Regions from separate parts of the Demetria terragena DSM 11295 genome, predicted to be linked through region 2. Evidence: predicted binding sites of a transcription regulator. Region 2 holds the regulator's gene; each other region holds the start of a gene.
The links. The regulator LexA, encoded in region 2, represses DNA repair genes until DNA is damaged. The targets are predictions, from matches to a motif close to TCGAACANNTGTTCGA.

Region 1 (4,022 bases), 500 kb from region 2:
TCCCTGATTCGGCCCGACCCCCGAGCGAGGAGAATCGCCGCATGCCCAAGGAGAGTTGAACCGCACATTGCGACCCGGCGGTCGGAGGTTGATCGCGCTACCACCGACCATTGAGTCTGATGAGCGATGAGTTCACCCGTGCAGGTTTCGATATCTCGGTGATCAGTGACCCGCCATACGCGCCGGATACTCCGCCGGAGTTGTTGCCGCCAGATCTTCGAAAAAAGGAGGCCGTTCTCTGCTTCCTATTTTTCGTGCTGACCAAGCGCTGATTCTCGACCGACGTTGCAGACGACTGTCAGGCGGCGTGGGTGTCGCGGGTGGTTTTGGTCATTTGGCCGGGGGTGAGGTTCCAGGTGATGTGGGTGTTGTTGTTGGTCGCGGTGTATCCGTGGCGGTGGACGATGGTGTGGTGTCGGGGACAGAGCAGGGCTGAGTTCTGCAGTGATGTTGTTCCGCCGGCGTGCCAGGGGATGAGGTGGTGGACTTGGCACCAGGTGGGTGGCCGATCGCATCCGGGGAAGGTGCAATGTCGGTCGCGTTGGATCACGGCGGCGCGTTGGGCGGGTGTGACCAGTCGACGTTCTCGTCCGACGTCCAGGGGTTGGCTTTCGGACCCCAGGATCATGGGCAGGATGTCGGCGTCGCACGCGAGTGCTCGGATGGTGTGCGCTTCCAGGGCCTGACCGGTGTGGGTGGTGCCGAATCCTTGGAGTGTCCCGGCGAGTTCGTCATATCCGATGGTGATGGTCAGGCGGGTGGTGCCGCTGGTCGGTATGGCGCTGTCGGTGTCGAGGAGTTCTGCGGCGCGGGTGCTGAGCAGCATGAGGGCGTCCGCGCGGCGTTTGGCTGGGGTCCGGTCATCGGGGGTCCCGGTTGTTTCGCCGGTGTGGCGGTGGTGCACGTTGTCGCAGCAGTCGTTCCCTGGGGATGGCGCGGACAGCGCGTCGATCGCGTGCCGGACTTGTGCGGCGTGCAGCGGGGTGAGGTCAGCGGTCAGGCGGGTCATGCCGTGGGGCAGGTGACTCCAGGTCACGGTTTCGACTGATTCCAGCCGTTCGTCCGCTTCGCGTAGGAACGTTTCATCGGCGTAGGTCGCGATGACGCGGGTGGTGAGTTCGCGGATGTGGCGGGCCCCGGCACCTGGGTCCAGGGCCAGGAAGTGGCCGAACACGTCATCGCGTTTCGCGGACGGGAGCAGTGGCATGATTTTGTCGATTTCCCGGAGCGCGGTCCGTGCGGCACTGGTCCCGACTCTGCCGGTGGTCAATGCTTCGGCCAGGACGGTGTTGCGTGGTTGGGTGCAGGCGGTCGCGAGGGTAGCGATCCGGCTGGCGTGTGCTGGTTCCAGACCCGGCACGATCGGGCGAGGACCCTGCTCACCACTAGAGGCCACATCCGCTCCAGTCGCGGCGGTGTCCGCGTCGGGTTCATCGAGTGGGGTCAGCGGGCCGGATCGCTGCCGAGCCTGGCCTAAGAGAGTTCCAGGAGGTTCACCGGCGGCCAGACGCGAAACCCATTGTGTTGGGTTGCCGGCGGTGGATTCATTGATCACACCGCGGGTGAGTGCGTCCGCGATCGCAGCAATGACCGCGGCCTCGCACAGTTGCATCGTCGCTAACAGGTCACGGACCAGCGAGGTTAACTCTGGGCCGTGGAGTTGATGAACATGCTCGGGAAGGGCCGCGACATCGGGCAACACCCGAGCAAGATCAGCAGCGACGGTGTGCGCGTCATGGACCATTCCCAACCACCCCCTATTTTCGCCCTATCAGGACTTCAACCCGATGCTCACATCGTACACCTGTTCGAATGCGGATGGAGGAGGTTGTGGAAAACCGTTGGCAAGCAGACGACTTCGATCGTCGGCCGGTCAATCCCGATGCGTCGAAGCGCGCACCATGTCCTCTCGCGGGATGACCTTGATGCGTTCGCGACCCTGTTGTTCGCCGATCTCTCGCTCGTAGGCATCGAGTCGGCCCCACCCGTCCGCATCGATGACTGTGATCTGGCGACCGGCGAGGTGTTCGAGAATCGCGTCGGGGTCCTCAATCTCGGGCCGCCGGAGGTTGGCGACATCAGCGAGCAGGTTCGCGATCGTCTCGGCAGCATCGGACTTGGTGTGGCCGATCAGTCCGACTGGGCCGCGCTTGATCCACCCGGTGACATATACGCCGGGGATCTGAGCGCCATCCAGGTCGAGTACGCGCCCAGCGTCATTGCCCATCACTCCGGCGTGATGATCGAACGGCAAGCCCGGCAAATGGGACGAGAGGTAGCCGACGGCTCGGTAGATCGCCTGTACCGGTGTGTCGATGAATTCGCCTGTGCCGCGAACGGTCCCATCGCCTTGAAGCTCAGTCCGCTCCGTACGGATGCCTTCGACTCGGTCATTGCCAAGGACGCTCACTGGCGACTGACAGAGGTGGATGTGGATCCGGTGTTCAGCGCCCGTCGGCTCTGCCTCGAGGTACTTGAGCAGGGTGTCGACGACAAGCCGAGTGCCCTTGTTGCGGCTGATGGCCTTCTGGCTCGCCTCGTCGATGTCGAAGCCCTCGGGGTGGACGATAACGTCGACCGAGGGGGAGTGGGAGAGTTCGCGCAACTCCATCGGCGTGAACTTGATCTGGGCGGGTCCGCGCCGCGCGAACACGTGAACATCGGTGGCCTGGTTGGCTTTTAGGCCCTGATATACGTTGTCGGCGACTTCAGTGGTGAGCTGCTCATCCGCCGGCTTGGCGAGCATGCGCGCGACATCCAGGGCGACGTTCCCGGCGCCGACGATGGCGACCTCGCGTGCATCGAGAGGCCAGTCGCGCGGGACATCCGGGTGGCCTGCGTACCAACTCACGAAGTCTGCCGCCCCGTGACTGCCCGGCAATTCGACGCCGGGAATGTCCAATGCGCGGTCAGCCATCGCCCCCGTTGCGAAGATGACGGCGTCATAGTGGCGGCGCAGGTCATCCAACTTGAGGTCGGTGCCGTACTCGACATTGCCAAGGAAGCGGATGCGCTCCCGTCCCATCACTCGGTTGAGTGCCTTGATGATCTCTTTGATGCGCGGGTGATCCGGGGCAACGCCGTAGCGGACAAGCCCGAACGGAGCGGGTAGACGTTCGATGATGTCCACCGAGGCTCCCTCGTGCTCCTTGGTCAGGATGTCGGCGGCGTAGATCCCTGCCGGCCCCGCTCCAATAACCGCCACTCGCAGGTCACGCACTGCATCTCCTTCGCGCTAAGTTAGGTAAGCCTTTACTTAGGTTAGGTCGCGAGCGGGTGTCTATCCAAGCCAAGAGCCGACCTTGTGGTCGAAGTCACGCATATGGCCGACCTGGGCCGCGGTGGGCGGAAACGATGCGTGGGGCCCACGCCCCGCATACGCTGAGTGGCATGTCGCCTGCCTTCCTGATCACGGCGCTTGGGCCTGAGCTTCTTCGGGGCCGCAGTGCGTGATCGGGTTTTAGCGCGTCCACGGGTCCTTGACGCGATGCGCAAAGTCTTCGCCGGCACGTTCGTCGCGCTTGCCGGACGTCTCGCAGTTCAGACCCGATGAGCACTGAGCGCCTGCAGTTTTCCTGGCGGCCGGCCAACGAGGCGTCCGTTGAAGACGTCGCGGCCGTCTTCGACGCCGGTGGCGCGAGCAAGTGCCGTTGCCAGGCGCTGAAGGTCCCAGGATGGATCTGGCGCGATAGCACTCAGGATGGGCGCGAAGCCGCCCTCCGGGAGCAGACTGCCTGCGGCACCACGAGTCCGACATCGGGACTCATCGGGTACGTCGACGGTGAGCCCGCGGGATGGGTCGCCGTGGAGCCTCGGGACACCTATCCGAGGATCTGGAGTCGCAAGCAGCCCTGGATGCGCATGGAACCTGAGCGCGACGGTATCTGGTCGGTGACGTGCTTCGTCGTCCGTAAAGGAATGCGCAACACCGGGCTGATGTACGAACTCGCAGCGGCCACCGTCGAGTACGGGCAGCAGGTCGGCGCATCAGTCCTAGAGGGCTACCCGATCGAACCGGCACC
Region 2 (4,022 bases):
CGTCCCACCAGAGGACAGCAACTCCTTGGACGACCGGATTCGCGACAGGTTCAGGCCAGCGCCCGAGCCGCCCTTGAAGATGAAGCCTTCTTCTCGATACCAGTTCAAGATCGAGTCCATCGAGTCATCGACCGCCAGGATGAAGCACGCCGAAACCTGTTGTGGGCTCTTCGTGCCTACGTTGAACCACACCGGGCTGTTGAACGCGAACACCTGGTGCAGCAGCATCCAGGTCAGTTCGTGTTCAAAGACCTCGGCGTCGTCCTCAGTCGTGAAATAGCCGTACTCCCGACCAGCCTTGACATAGGTCAACACGACCCGGTCGATGAGCTGCTTCAGGCTGCGCTCACGCACGTCGGTACCCAAGGCACCGCGGAAGTACTTGGTCGTGACGATCGTCGAGGCGTTGACCGACCAGAAATCGGGGAACTCCACCCCACGCTGCTCGAAGATCGTCTCGCCGGTCTTCCAGTTCTGCTGGATGACGTCGCGCGCCTGCCAGGTCACCTCGTCGTAGGGGTGAACTCCTGGGGTGGTGAAGATGCGCTCGATCTTCAGGCCTTTGCCCTTGCGACGCGCCTGTGACGCAGCGCTGGTCGTCTCGGTCATGACGACTATCCCTTCATAAAAATCGAATCTCGGTCAGACGCGAGTACGACGCCCTCGCGCGGGGCCTGTTGTCTCGAACTAGCCCGGCGGTCCGTCTGAACTCGGCTCAATGCCGACCGCAGGACGCTCCGCGCGCAGCACCGTGATGGCTGCCTCGAAGTCCTCGGTGGATTCAAAGGCCTGATAGACGGAGGCGAACCTCAGGTAGGCAACCTCGTCGAGCTCTCGCAACGGGCCAAGAATCTCCAGGCCAACGTCGTGGGCATCGATCTCGGCCATGCCCTTGGCACGGATCGCTTCTTCAACCCGCTGCGCAAGAAGAGCCAACTCATCTTCGGTCACAGGACGGCCCTGGCATGCCTTGCGCACGCCCACCATCACCTTGTCCCGTGCGAAGGGCTCGCTCGCCCCGGACCGCTTGACCACCGTCAGACTGGCCGTCTCCATCGTGGAGAATCTCTTCCCGCACGACGGACATTGGCGACGTCGTTTGATGTGCGTTCCATCTTCAGAGGTGCGGCTGTCGACGACCCGCGAATCGTCATGACGACAGAACGGACAATGCATCGGCAAACACCTCCTCGGGCGACCACATCCGACTCCACTAGACCCAAAGTCGCCCGGCGGTCCCCCGACGGACGGCCCAACCTGTGGACAATCCTGTGGGTAACTCGTGGATAACGTGGGGACGAGATGTGGACTAGATGTGGACAACTCACAGCCATGTAACTACTAGATATAGCGATCCTAGATCGCGGCACCCCACCACGCAACATTGCCCAGGTCAGTGCGCGTGTCTACCGGATCGGCGCGCCTAGGGCGCCGGGATCTGCAACCTTTGCCCGGTGGACACCTGCGCGGAGTTGAGGTCGTTTGCCAGTTGCAGGTGTGCGATTGCGGCGCTCAGCGGCAACTCGGGAAGACGCTCGCGCGCTACATCAGACAGCGTCTGCCCCGGCCGCACGGTGACATCCTCGGACGCGGTCGGACCGCTCGCCCACGCCGAAACAGCCATGCCGCCCAGGATGGCGATGGCCAGGACCGTCACGAGCAGGGCGCGACGCCCTCGCGCCGTCAAGCGCACTGCGACTGCCGGCAGCGTCGTTGAGGTCGGGCGTGCGGGCACGTCTGAGACCAGGGCGAGATGGCGGCGACGCCGGGGTAGAGCCTGTGGCTGATCGAGCACGGGTGCGAGTGCGCTCATGGAGTCCTCCTGATGCTGTTGCGACGGGTTAACCGAACACCTGTCCGATCGGACGTGCGTACGAGGTATAGCACGTACGTTCGACGTCCACAAGCCGCCGCCATCACGAGAATGACGCGACACTCGCGTCGTACAGGTGTTTGATTGCGTTCGCTGAACTCCATACGCTGTGCTCATAGCGACAAGCCAAGCAGCGACCACCGACAAGCCCGCCGGCAAGCCCGCCGACAACGACTTCCTCGGAAACACCGGTGCCGCAGCAGGACGCCATAGATAAGGACGCCGACGATGGCCAAGATTCACCAGATGCCAGAGCCAGATGGCAAGGCACTGACCACCCGCCAACGCAAGGTGCTGCAGGTCATCCGCAGTTCAATCGACCGGCGTGGATACCCGCCCAGCATGCGGGAGATCGGCGAAGCCGTCGGACTCACGTCGCCGAGTTCGGTGGCGCACCAGCTCACGATGTTGGAGCGCAAAGGCTACTTGCGTCGGGATCCCATGCGACCGCGTGCGATCGAAGTCGTCTCGCCAGGACAACCCAAGCGCGAGCGGGGCTATCGCGGCAAGGCTGCGGCGAGTGCCGAGCTGGACTCGCCAGTCGATGAAACCGGAATCAACGACGAACGGCCAGAGGCCGAGTACGTGCCTGTCGTCGGCCGTATCGCCGCGGGTGGGCCGATTCTCGCCGAGCAAGCCGTCGAAGATGTCTTTCCCCTCCCCCGGCAACTCGTCGGCGAGGGCGATCTCTTTCTGCTCAAAGTCGTCGGCGATTCGATGATCGACGCAGCCATTTGTGATGGCGACTGGGTGGTGGTTCGGCAGCAGCCCAGCGCGAGCAACGGCGACATCGTGGCGGCGATGCTCGATCACGAGGCCACCGTCAAGACGTTCAAGCGGACTGACGGTCAGGTGTGGCTGCTACCGCATAACGAGGCATACGAGCCCATCGACGGGAACGACGCCACGATTCTCGGCAAGGTCACCGCGGTGCTGCGCCGGGTGTGACCGCTGCCACCAGTTGGGTCAGGGTGGCGCCAAGGGGACTCTCGAGTTTGACGGTCGTTTCGGCGTCGGCCCGGGTCACTCCTTGAGTGATGACCGCAACGGGGATCCGTTCACGCGCCGCGAACCGAGCGAAGCGGAAGCCAGACATCACCATCAGGGATGAGCCGAGCACCAGCAGACACGATGACTCGGCCACGGTGTCAAAACACTTCTGCACCAACGGTTTTGCCACGGATTCGCCAAACATGACGACGTCAGGCTTAAGCCTGTCTGAGCGACACACCACACACCTCGCCGTGGCAAAACCGGCCACCTGCTCGTCGGTCAGGAGCACGTCTCCGTCCGGGCGGATCTGTCCGGTCATGGCCTCACGATCGAAGCGCGGATTTGCCTGTCTGAGCCACTCATCCACGGTTGTCCGCGCGTAGGACTCGCCACAATCGACGCAGACCACGGCATCGAGGGAGCCGTGTAATTCGATGATCTCGTCGGCGCCACCTCGCTGATGCAGGCCATCGACGTTCTGGGTGATGATCCCTGTGGTCAGTCCCAAGCGTTGCAGGTCCGCGACGGCACGATGCCCGTCATTGGGTTCGGCGGCCGCGAACCGGGGGTATCCGACGAACGACCTGGCCCAGTAGCGCTGGCGCGCGTGCGGCGAGGCCAGGAGTTCGCTCACCGTCATGGGCGTCACTCGTCGCTCGCCATCGGCACCTCGATAGCCCGGAATGCCGGACTCGGTCGAGAGGCCAGCACCCGAGAGGATGCAGACCCGGCCTTCGGCGACGAGGTCCACCAGCGCAGCCCACTTCACTGGGTCGCCATCTCCTGGCGATGGAAAGGTCGCACACGGCACGACCTCAGTATCTCCGGTGTGGTCTCGACAAGCTCGACCGGCGTAGGTGCGCTCGACCACAACCCACGCCGGTCGAGTAGGCGAGCGCCCCCTTCCCCACGCCGGTCGAGTAGGCGAGCGCCCCAGCGCGAGCCGTATCGAGACCCCGGCGGGTCTCGACAAGCTCGACCAGCGTTAGAGAGCTAGACCGGCGTTGACGGGCCCGACAACAACCCACGCCGGTCGAGTAGGCGAGCGCCCCAGCGCGAGCCGTATCGAGACCCCCGGCAGGTCTCGACAAGCTCGACCGGCGTTAGAGAGCTCGACCGGCGTTAGAGAGCTCGACCACAACCCACGCCGGTCGAG
Region 3 (4,022 bases), on a different contig from region 2:
AGAGCGTGCAGCGGTATGACTACCAGCAGGTGCAGAGCGATGTGGACGCCGGCACCGCTCCGGAAGGTGTGGTGCTGCTGCAGGAGATCGGTGAGAAGCGAATTGCCTTAGAGCGCAGTCGTGGTGGAGCCAACTTGCCCATGCCGGACCAGGAAGTGACCGTGGAGGACGGCCACTACCAAATGCAGTTGAGGCCGCCGGTGCCCAGCGAGGACTGGAACGCGCAAATCTCCCTTATGACGGGAATGGCCGCGGCCGATCTGATGTTGCGGGCCAAAGTCGGCATCCTGCGGACCATGCCAGCGCCCGACGAGAAGGCGCTGGCGACGTTCCGGCGTCAAGCACAAGCCCTTGGAGTCGAATGGCAGAAGGGGCAAACCTACGGCGACCTTCTTCGCTCGCTCGACCGGGACAACGGATCCCACCTGGCGCTGATCTATTCGGCGACAGCCCTGTTCCGGGGGGCGGGTTACACACCCTTTGACGGAGAGGTGCCCAAGCACACCGAGCAAGCAGCGGTGGCAGCCCCGTATGCGCACGTCACCGCGCCCTTGCGGCGGCTCGTCGACCGATTCGGTTTGGTGATCTGCGAGGCGGTCAGCAGCGGGACTGAGATTCCGGCGTGGGCGCGGGAGGCGCTTGCAGACCTGCCGGACATCATGAAGTCCAGCGACACCCTGGCCGGAGCGGCCGAGCGCGGTTGTGTCGATGCGGTCGAGGCAGCATTGCTGAGCGACCAGGTGGGGAACACCTTTGACGCGGTCGTCGTAGATGAGCGCGGCGACGACGACGTTCTAGTCCAGCTCACCGAGATACCTGTCATCGCGGTCTGTCAGGGTGACGCTGAGCTTGGTTCGCAAGTCGGCGTCACGGTAGTGAGCGCAGACATCAAGGCGCGCAAGGTCGAGTTCTCCCTCGCGTGAGCCGTAGGCAACTGTTCATCGCGATATCTCATCCAGGCAGCCTGCTCCTGCCAGGCTGCGTGCCATGACTTCGATCAGTCGACGTACTGCTGTTCTCGGTGCCACAGGCGCGCTGGCCGTACCGTTCGTGGGTATGTCCACCGCGCGCGCCGCCGACGCTTCCGCTCCGCAGCCACTGGAACGTGCCCACGCCCACAACGACTACGAGCACGACCGACCGCTGGGCGACGCGCTGGCGAACGGATTCACCTCGGTCGAGGCAGACGTCTGGCTGGTCGACGGCGAGCTCTACATCGGGCACGACGGCCCGGACCTGACGCGTACGCTCCGCTCGCTTTATCTTGAGCCGTTGCGCGCTCGCGTGCGCCGCGCTGGGCACTCGACTTATGACCACTGGGGTGGATCGCTACGGCTGCTGATCGATGTGAAGTCCGATGGCGACGAGGCGTACGGCGTCCTTCAGCAGCAGTTGTCGGCATACCCAGACCTCGTGACGGTCTGGCGCAAGGGGCGACGCAAGACCCGGCCGGTGACAGCGGTGTTGTCGGGCGAGCTCGCGAATCGCGTTGTTCCGCAACGGGATACGCGGTGGTTTGGGTTCGATGGCCGCATTGATGCCCTCCCGGCGGGAGCGAACGCGGAGCAGATTCCGTTGGTGAGTGAGAACTGGTCGAAGTTCTTCACCTGGCGCGGGGTAGGTCCGATGCCGGGGGACCAGCGGCGGCTCCTTCACGACATCGTCAGCGGGCTGCACGCGGACGGCTACCAAGTGAGGCTCTGGGCCACGCCCGATACGGACGAGGCGGCGCGAACTGCAGTGTGGCGTGAAGAGATCGCGGCAGGCGTCGACGTCCTCAATACCGACCACCTCACCGCGCTCCGGTCCTTCCTGCTCACCGAGGACCCAGACGAGCAGTAGGCCTCCGGTCGATCAGCCCGCACGCCGGTCGGGCCCACCTCCACGCCGGTCGAGCCCACCTCCACGCCGGTCGAGCCTCACCCCCACGCCGGTCGAGCCTCCTCCCGCCGGTCGAGCCTCCTCCCGCCGGTCGAGCCTCACCCCCACGCCGGTCGGGCCACCCCCACGCCGGTCGAGCTTGTCGAGACCCTTGTCGGTGCTCGAACGTATGATCGATTCAACAAGATCAGAGTCGAGTCGTTCGAAGGCAGAATCCGGGGAGGTGTTGGGCACATGGCAAACGACGCGAGCACGGCGACGCCGCCGACGTTGTCGCTGCAGGGTGTTCCCGACCACGTCGCACGAGAGTTGATGCGAGCGGTCAAGCTGTTGGGGACCATCGATGCAGACCCGGAGACCGACTTGGAGTCCGCAGGCGACTTGATCTCTGCGGCGCAGGCAGTGTCGGGATGGGCGGAGTCGATGGAGATCGAGGGCACCCGTCGTCTCGTCCACGCGATCGAGCAGGATCCGGTGATCGACCTGGGGGAGCGCGAGCCTCGGTCGAGTGCGCGCACCCGGCGCGCCGAGGCGCGGCGCGCGGCCGCGCTAGAGGTGCAAGTGCTCACCGGCCGCTCGCTTTCGCAGTGCCGGGACCGGGTGGCGCTCGCGGCGGCGACACCTGCTCGTGGGGGCTACCTGCGCGAGCGACTGGCCTCAGGCACGACTTGCGCCTATCGGGTGATCACCGTGGTGAAGGAGACCCGTCACCTGGATCCGCTGACGGCAGACCGGATCGCTCGTGCGGCGCTGCGTCCACTCGGTAAGGCTGCAACCGATCCGATAGACCCGGAGAGTCTGCACGGCGAGATTGCCGCAGCAGCGGAGGCTGGATTTCCGTTGTCTCAGGGCACCTTTCGCCGCCGCCTCCGTGCAGAGTTGACCCGAGTCGAGTCGACTCGTGGGTTGGGTGACCGGTTGGCCACTGAGGCTGTGGCCGGGCGTGAGATGCGGACCGAGCTCGGAAACTTCGGGATGGCCATCACGTGGATCTCCGCTGAGCGTGATCGGGCGTTCGCTGCGACCAGTCGAATCGATCGACTGGCACGGGCCGCGCGCTCCGGTGGCGACGAGCGGACTCTGGACCAGTTGCGCTCGGATATCGCGACCGATTTGCTCATCCACGGTCAGGTACCCGGCGACGCGCTTCTGGGGTCGGCACCGTCGGCGCGACTGAACGTGTACGTCCCGATCGAGGCGATCCTCCCGCTTGCCGACGGCGCCGGTTCCGGCGAGAGCCTTGGCGAGGTGCCCGGACTGGGGTTCCTGACACCGGAACAAGTGCGACGCGTCGCCCTGGCGTCTGGGTCAACCTGGCGGCGTCTGGTGACTGACGCGGTGACCGGCGCGGTGGTCGATGCGGAGCGCACCTACCGCCCCAGTCAGGCGATGCGCGAGTTGCTCGTCGCGCGGGACGGCACCTGCCGCGCACCTGGATGCGAGCTGCCCGCGCGTGAGTCAGATCTAGATCACACCATCTCGTGGGTCCCCGGCACAGTTGAACCTCGGGACGGCGCCACGCACCGTGACAACCTCAAGGCGCTTCACCGGGGACATCATCACGCTAAGACCCGCCGATGGTGGACCTGTTTACAAGATCCCGGCGGTGCCGTGCACTGGCGAACTCTCACCGGCCGTCGGCTCACTGACCATCCACCCGATCACCGATCGGACCTCGGGGCTGCGCGACGACCAGCACCTTCAGGTACCGACCAACTCATCGCGACCTGGCGCGACGAGGCGCGTGACCCGCTTCCCATCAGCCGCGAGATGGCTGCCCTTCACCGAGCACTCACCAACCCGGACCCCGCTACGCTCGACCGTCGTCAGCGGAGCGAAATCCGCCCCGGCGCTGATCTGCCGCCCTTCTGAGACCTGCGACCGTCACCCAGTCCAGACCCCGTCATCCCAGGCCTGCTTGAGGACGCGCTCGTAGGGCTCCAGATCTAGGCCGTGCTCGCGCAACCAGTCGTCGCATTCGTACGTCTCGCAGTAGCGCTCGGCGTGGTCGCACACCAACGTCACAATGCTCCCCGCGCGCCCAGCGGCTCGCATCTCGCACGCGAGCAGAAGTGCGCCATACAGGTTCGTCCCGGTAGAGGCACCGGCCTGGATTCCGGTGCGGCGCTTGAGGAATCGCA
Region 4 (4,022 bases), 210 kb from region 2:
AAGACTCCGTTCGTCCTCGGCCACGACGTCGCCGGCGTCGTAACGCAGACTGGCACCAACGTCGCGCGGTTTGCGGTGGGTGACGAGGTGTACTCCCGACCTCGCGATCTGCGGATAGGCACCTTTGCCGAGCACATCGCTATCGACCAGGCCGACGTGGCCCTGAAGCCGGCATCGCTGTCCTTCACCGAGGCTGGCGCAGTTCCGCTCGTCGCCTTGGCCGCGTGGCAGGCGCTCGTCGATGTCGCCAAGGTCCAACCCGGCCAGAAGGTTCTGGTGCACGCAGGGGCCGGGGGGCTCGGCTCGACGGTCATTCAGGTTGCCAAGCACCTGGGCGCTTACGTCGCCACGACTGCGCACACTAGAGACGTGGAGAAGGTCACGGCCCTCGGCGCTGATCAAGTCGTCGACTACACCCAGCAAGACTTCTCCGACGTCCTCTCCGCGTACGACCTGGTGCTGGACTCGCTCGGCGGAGACAACCTGAAGAAGTCCCTCACGATTCTCCGGCCGGGTGGTCTGGCCATCAGCGTCGTCGGCCCGCCTGACCCGGCTTTCGCCGCACAGCTCCGCCAGCCGCTGCTCAAGCCAGTCATGGCGCTCCTGAGCCGGTCGGTACGCAAGCGGGCCACGAAGTTGGGCGTTCGATACTCCTTCCTCTTCATGCAGGCCAATGGAAGCCAACTCGCGCACCTTGCCGACCTCTACGACAGCGGCGCGCTCAGGCCCGTGGTCGACCTCAGCTTCGACTTCGACCGGACGTTGGACGCCATGGCCCACGTCGAACAGGGCAAGGCACACGGCAAGGTCGTCATTACCCGCGGTGAGCCCACGCCATGAGTCAACCTCGGCGCCGCGCAGTGAGGCGAGGGTGTTGTCCGGGGCTTCTTCCGTTAGTCCCAGGACACCCCGGATCGCCCAACAGTCGCGGTGTGTTTCTCGCGGTGGACGGTGGCGTGGTGGGTTTGGCATAGCAGGGCTGAGTTGGTGAGTGAGGTTTCGCCGCCGTTGTGCCATGGAATGACGTGGTGGACTTGGCACCAGCTGGGTGGTCTTGCGCATCCGGGGTAGGTGCAATGGCGATCTCGTTCGATGACCGCGGCGCATAGCCCGCCGCTGACGAGTCGTTGCCTCCGGCCAACGTCTAAGGGTTCGCTGTCGGATCCCAGGACCATGGGGAGGATGTCCGCGTCGCACGCGAGTCGACGAACCTGACCCGGGTTGAGTGCTGCGCCGGCCTCGGTGCGCCCGAACCCGCGCAGGGTGCCGGTCAGGACGTCGTGATCGATCGTGATGACGAGTTTTGCTTGGCCGCTCGTCACGATGGCGCCATCGGCATCGATCTGGTCCGCGCCGCGGGTGAGCAGCAGCATCAACCCATCAGCGCGGCGTTTACCAGGGGTCCGGTCATCCGGCTCTCCGGTGCGTTCTCCACCGGTGTGGCGGTGGAACACCTGCTCACAGCACGTGTTGCCCGGCGCGGGCCTGGATAACGCGTCAATCGCGTGTTCTACCTGGGCAGCGTGCAACGGGCCCAGGTCGGCTACCAGTCGTGTCATCCCGTTCGGCAGGTCCATCCACGTCACCGTTTCGGCCGCATCGAGTTTGCGGTCCGCGTCATCCAGATAGTCCTGGTCCGCGAACGTGGCGATCACCCGTTTACCCAGTTCACGGATCGCCCTCGACCCTGACCCTGCTGGTAACGCGAGGAAGTACCCGAACACCTCATCACGGGTGCTACCCGGCAGCACGGGCATGATCTTTTCGACCTCGACGAGCGCGGTACTCGCTGCGGCAACCCCGACCTGGCCGGTCCTCAGCGCGGTGACCAGCACCTCGTTCTGAGGCTGGGTACACGCGGCCGCAACCTTCGCGATTCGTGCCGCGACCACTGGCTCCACCCCCGGCCAATCAACCCGTGCCGGTTCACGACGCGCAGGGTGCACCGCATCAGGAAGCAAACGCCCGATCGGTTCACCAGATGCCAGGCGGGATACCCACTGTGTTGCTCCGGCAGCGGTCGAGTCATCGATCACACCCCGCTGTATTGCTTCAGCGACCAAGCCGACAGCTGCGGACTCGGCCAACTGCAGCACCGCCAACACCTCCTGAGTCAGCACCGCTAACTGCCCACTCGAGGCCTGATACCGAACAGCAGTAATCCCCGTTAACGCCTCAAGTACGGCATGCACCCGCCCAGCACACTCATGAACACTCATCCCAGCGTCCGCGGGCACACCGCCCACCGTCAGGGGCGTCACATCAGCCAACAACGGCACATCCACAGACACGAATCACACCTCCCCGCCAACCAGTAATCCGAACTAGTGTTCGAACTACTCCCCACACTAACCCCGACCACCGACAGCATGGCGCGACCGTTCGCCGTCGCCGAGTATCTCGAAGGAGGCGAGCCGCATAAGGCCGCCGGCCTCAGGCCTTCCCGACGCTCACCTTGGTCAGGATCTCCGGCCAGGTCTGCTCTAGGCGCCGTCCGCCAGCCGTCACGCCCAACCGGAGGATGAGCAGGCCCCACGCCAATCCGACGGCGAGCAGGATGGCCGCAACCAGGGTGTCTGACCCCCAGATCATCAGCGGAATCAAGATCGGCGCGGCAAGCACGACGGTCGCTAGCCCCGCGCCGAAGAAAATCAGCATCGTGAGGACGCCCGCTCCGGAGCCGCCCGTACCAAAGGGGTTTGTTCCGGGCGGTGGCGCCTGGCCTGGATTTATGGCCCCGACCCACGAACACACGCCGAGGCCGCCGAACAGCAGCGGTGGTAGCGCGGCAAGCAGCGGCAGCCACAGGTCGGCGCGCCCGCTCATCGCGAGGGCAGCGGCGTAGCTCAACACCAGAATGGGGGCAGTGATCGTCAGCACCGCGAGGATCCGGCCCATCCGATCGGCAACGGCGGGAGCGCCCAAGGCGACGTGGGTCCAGAGTGCCGAGTGGTCGTACGCCAAGTCGGCAACCAGCCCCACCCCGACGAGGGTCGCAAGGATCACCGGCATGGCGAACGCCCCAAGTCCCGCACCTCCGGGGCCAAATGTGCTCGTCACGCCGATCATGAGCGGCACGACCACCAAGCTCACAAGCGAGACCGAGTAGCGGGGGTCGCGTCGCCAGTAGCGCAGGCAGCGTGCGGCAATGGCACCCGCGGGGGTCGCCGGATAGATCCGGTCAGCGAATCCTCCGGCACCGGCCGCGGGTGCCGAACCGGCCTCAATGGCTGTGGTCAATGCGCGATGCAGTGCGCGACCCCAGACCACCCACAGCAAAACCACGAGCGCGAGCGCAAGAACCAACCGTGCGGCGGCCACACCCCACTGCTGCTGCGCGACGTCTCCGGGCACCGCGGCCGCCCACCCGAGTGGCGTCCACCCCAGCACGGCCGCCGAATCCTCCATCAGTCCGGCAGTTCTGTCTGGGTCGGCGGCCAGGCCATTGGTCAGCAACTGCGATCCCAACCCGAACGAGACGACGAAGATGCCCAGCACCAACGCCGAGAAGTCCTGAAAACGACGAGAGGAGAGTGCGGCCGCGAACCACGAGGTCAACGCGCGTGCCGCCAAAAAGCAGGTGAGCAGGAGCACCGGCGCCATCAGCAGCGCCACGACAATAGTCAGAGCAGACTGTCCGGTCCAGGCCAACAGCGAGCCGAGCAAGACCAGGGCGGTCAGGACACCGGGAACCCCGCACAGCCCGGCGGCGAGCAGTGCAGGGCGAAGTTGGTTGATCGTCAACGGGAGTAGCGCGAATCGTGCCGGGTCCAAAGTCGCGTCGACCCCAAAAAGCAGCAATGGCAGCACAATCCACGCAATCACCACGCTCGTGAGGATGGCAACCGTAAGGCTTTGGATCTGCGCGGCGGAGTTGGACGCGCTCACCGCAAAGGTCACGACTATTGCGGTCACGGCCACGAGACCGAAGAACGCACCGAGCAGAAGTCCGATGACGCGACCGGGGCTCTGTCGCAGGCCCCGGGCCATCAGAGTCAGTTGGAGCCGGGCGAGGACTGCAA

Region 1: a site for LexA is predicted at 1,797-1,812, ahead of F562_RS20065 (HNH endonuclease signature motif containing protein). Genes of this name have one in related genera too.
Region 3: a site for LexA is predicted at 2,043-2,058, ahead of F562_RS19965 (HNH endonuclease signature motif containing protein). Genes of this name have one in related genera too.
Region 4: a site for LexA is predicted at 2,320-2,335, ahead of F562_RS20140 (HNH endonuclease signature motif containing protein). Genes of this name have one in related genera too.

What each region holds. Positions count from the first base shown of each region.
Region 1 is NZ_AQXW01000004.1:197,287-201,308, reverse strand. It holds gene F562_RS0104995 (NUDIX domain-containing protein) at 1-7, shown strand, start outside; gene F562_RS20730 (hypothetical protein) at 120-272, shown strand; gene F562_RS20065 (HNH endonuclease signature motif containing protein) at 299-1,744, opposite strand; gene F562_RS0104980 (FAD-dependent oxidoreductase) at 1,874-3,220, opposite strand; gene F562_RS0104975 (GNAT family N-acetyltransferase) at 3,550-4,022, shown strand, end outside.
Region 2 is NZ_AQXW01000004.1:696,190-700,211, forward strand. It holds gene F562_RS0107425 (vitamin B12-dependent ribonucleotide reductase) at 1-609, opposite strand, end outside; gene nrdR (transcriptional regulator NrdR) at 688-1,176, opposite strand; gene F562_RS18430 (LysM peptidoglycan-binding domain-containing protein) at 1,424-1,813, opposite strand; gene lexA (transcriptional repressor LexA) at 2,102-2,821, shown strand; gene F562_RS0107445 (Sir2 family NAD-dependent protein deacetylase) at 2,796-3,635, opposite strand.
Region 3 is NZ_AQXW01000002.1:124,112-128,133, forward strand. It holds gene F562_RS0101505 (RNB domain-containing ribonuclease) at 1-923, shown strand, start outside; gene F562_RS0101510 (phosphatidylinositol-specific phospholipase C/glycerophosphodiester phosphodiesterase family protein) at 988-1,842, shown strand; gene F562_RS19965 (HNH endonuclease signature motif containing protein) at 2,116-3,753, shown strand; gene F562_RS0101525 (PLP-dependent cysteine synthase family protein) at 3,766-4,022, opposite strand, start outside.
Region 4 is NZ_AQXW01000004.1:904,131-908,152, forward strand. It holds gene F562_RS0108415 (NADP-dependent oxidoreductase) at 1-840, shown strand, start outside; gene F562_RS20140 (HNH endonuclease signature motif containing protein) at 894-2,291, opposite strand; gene F562_RS0108425 (hypothetical protein) at 2,434-4,022, opposite strand, start outside; gene F562_RS0108430 (ABC transporter ATP-binding protein) at 3,996-4,022, opposite strand, start outside.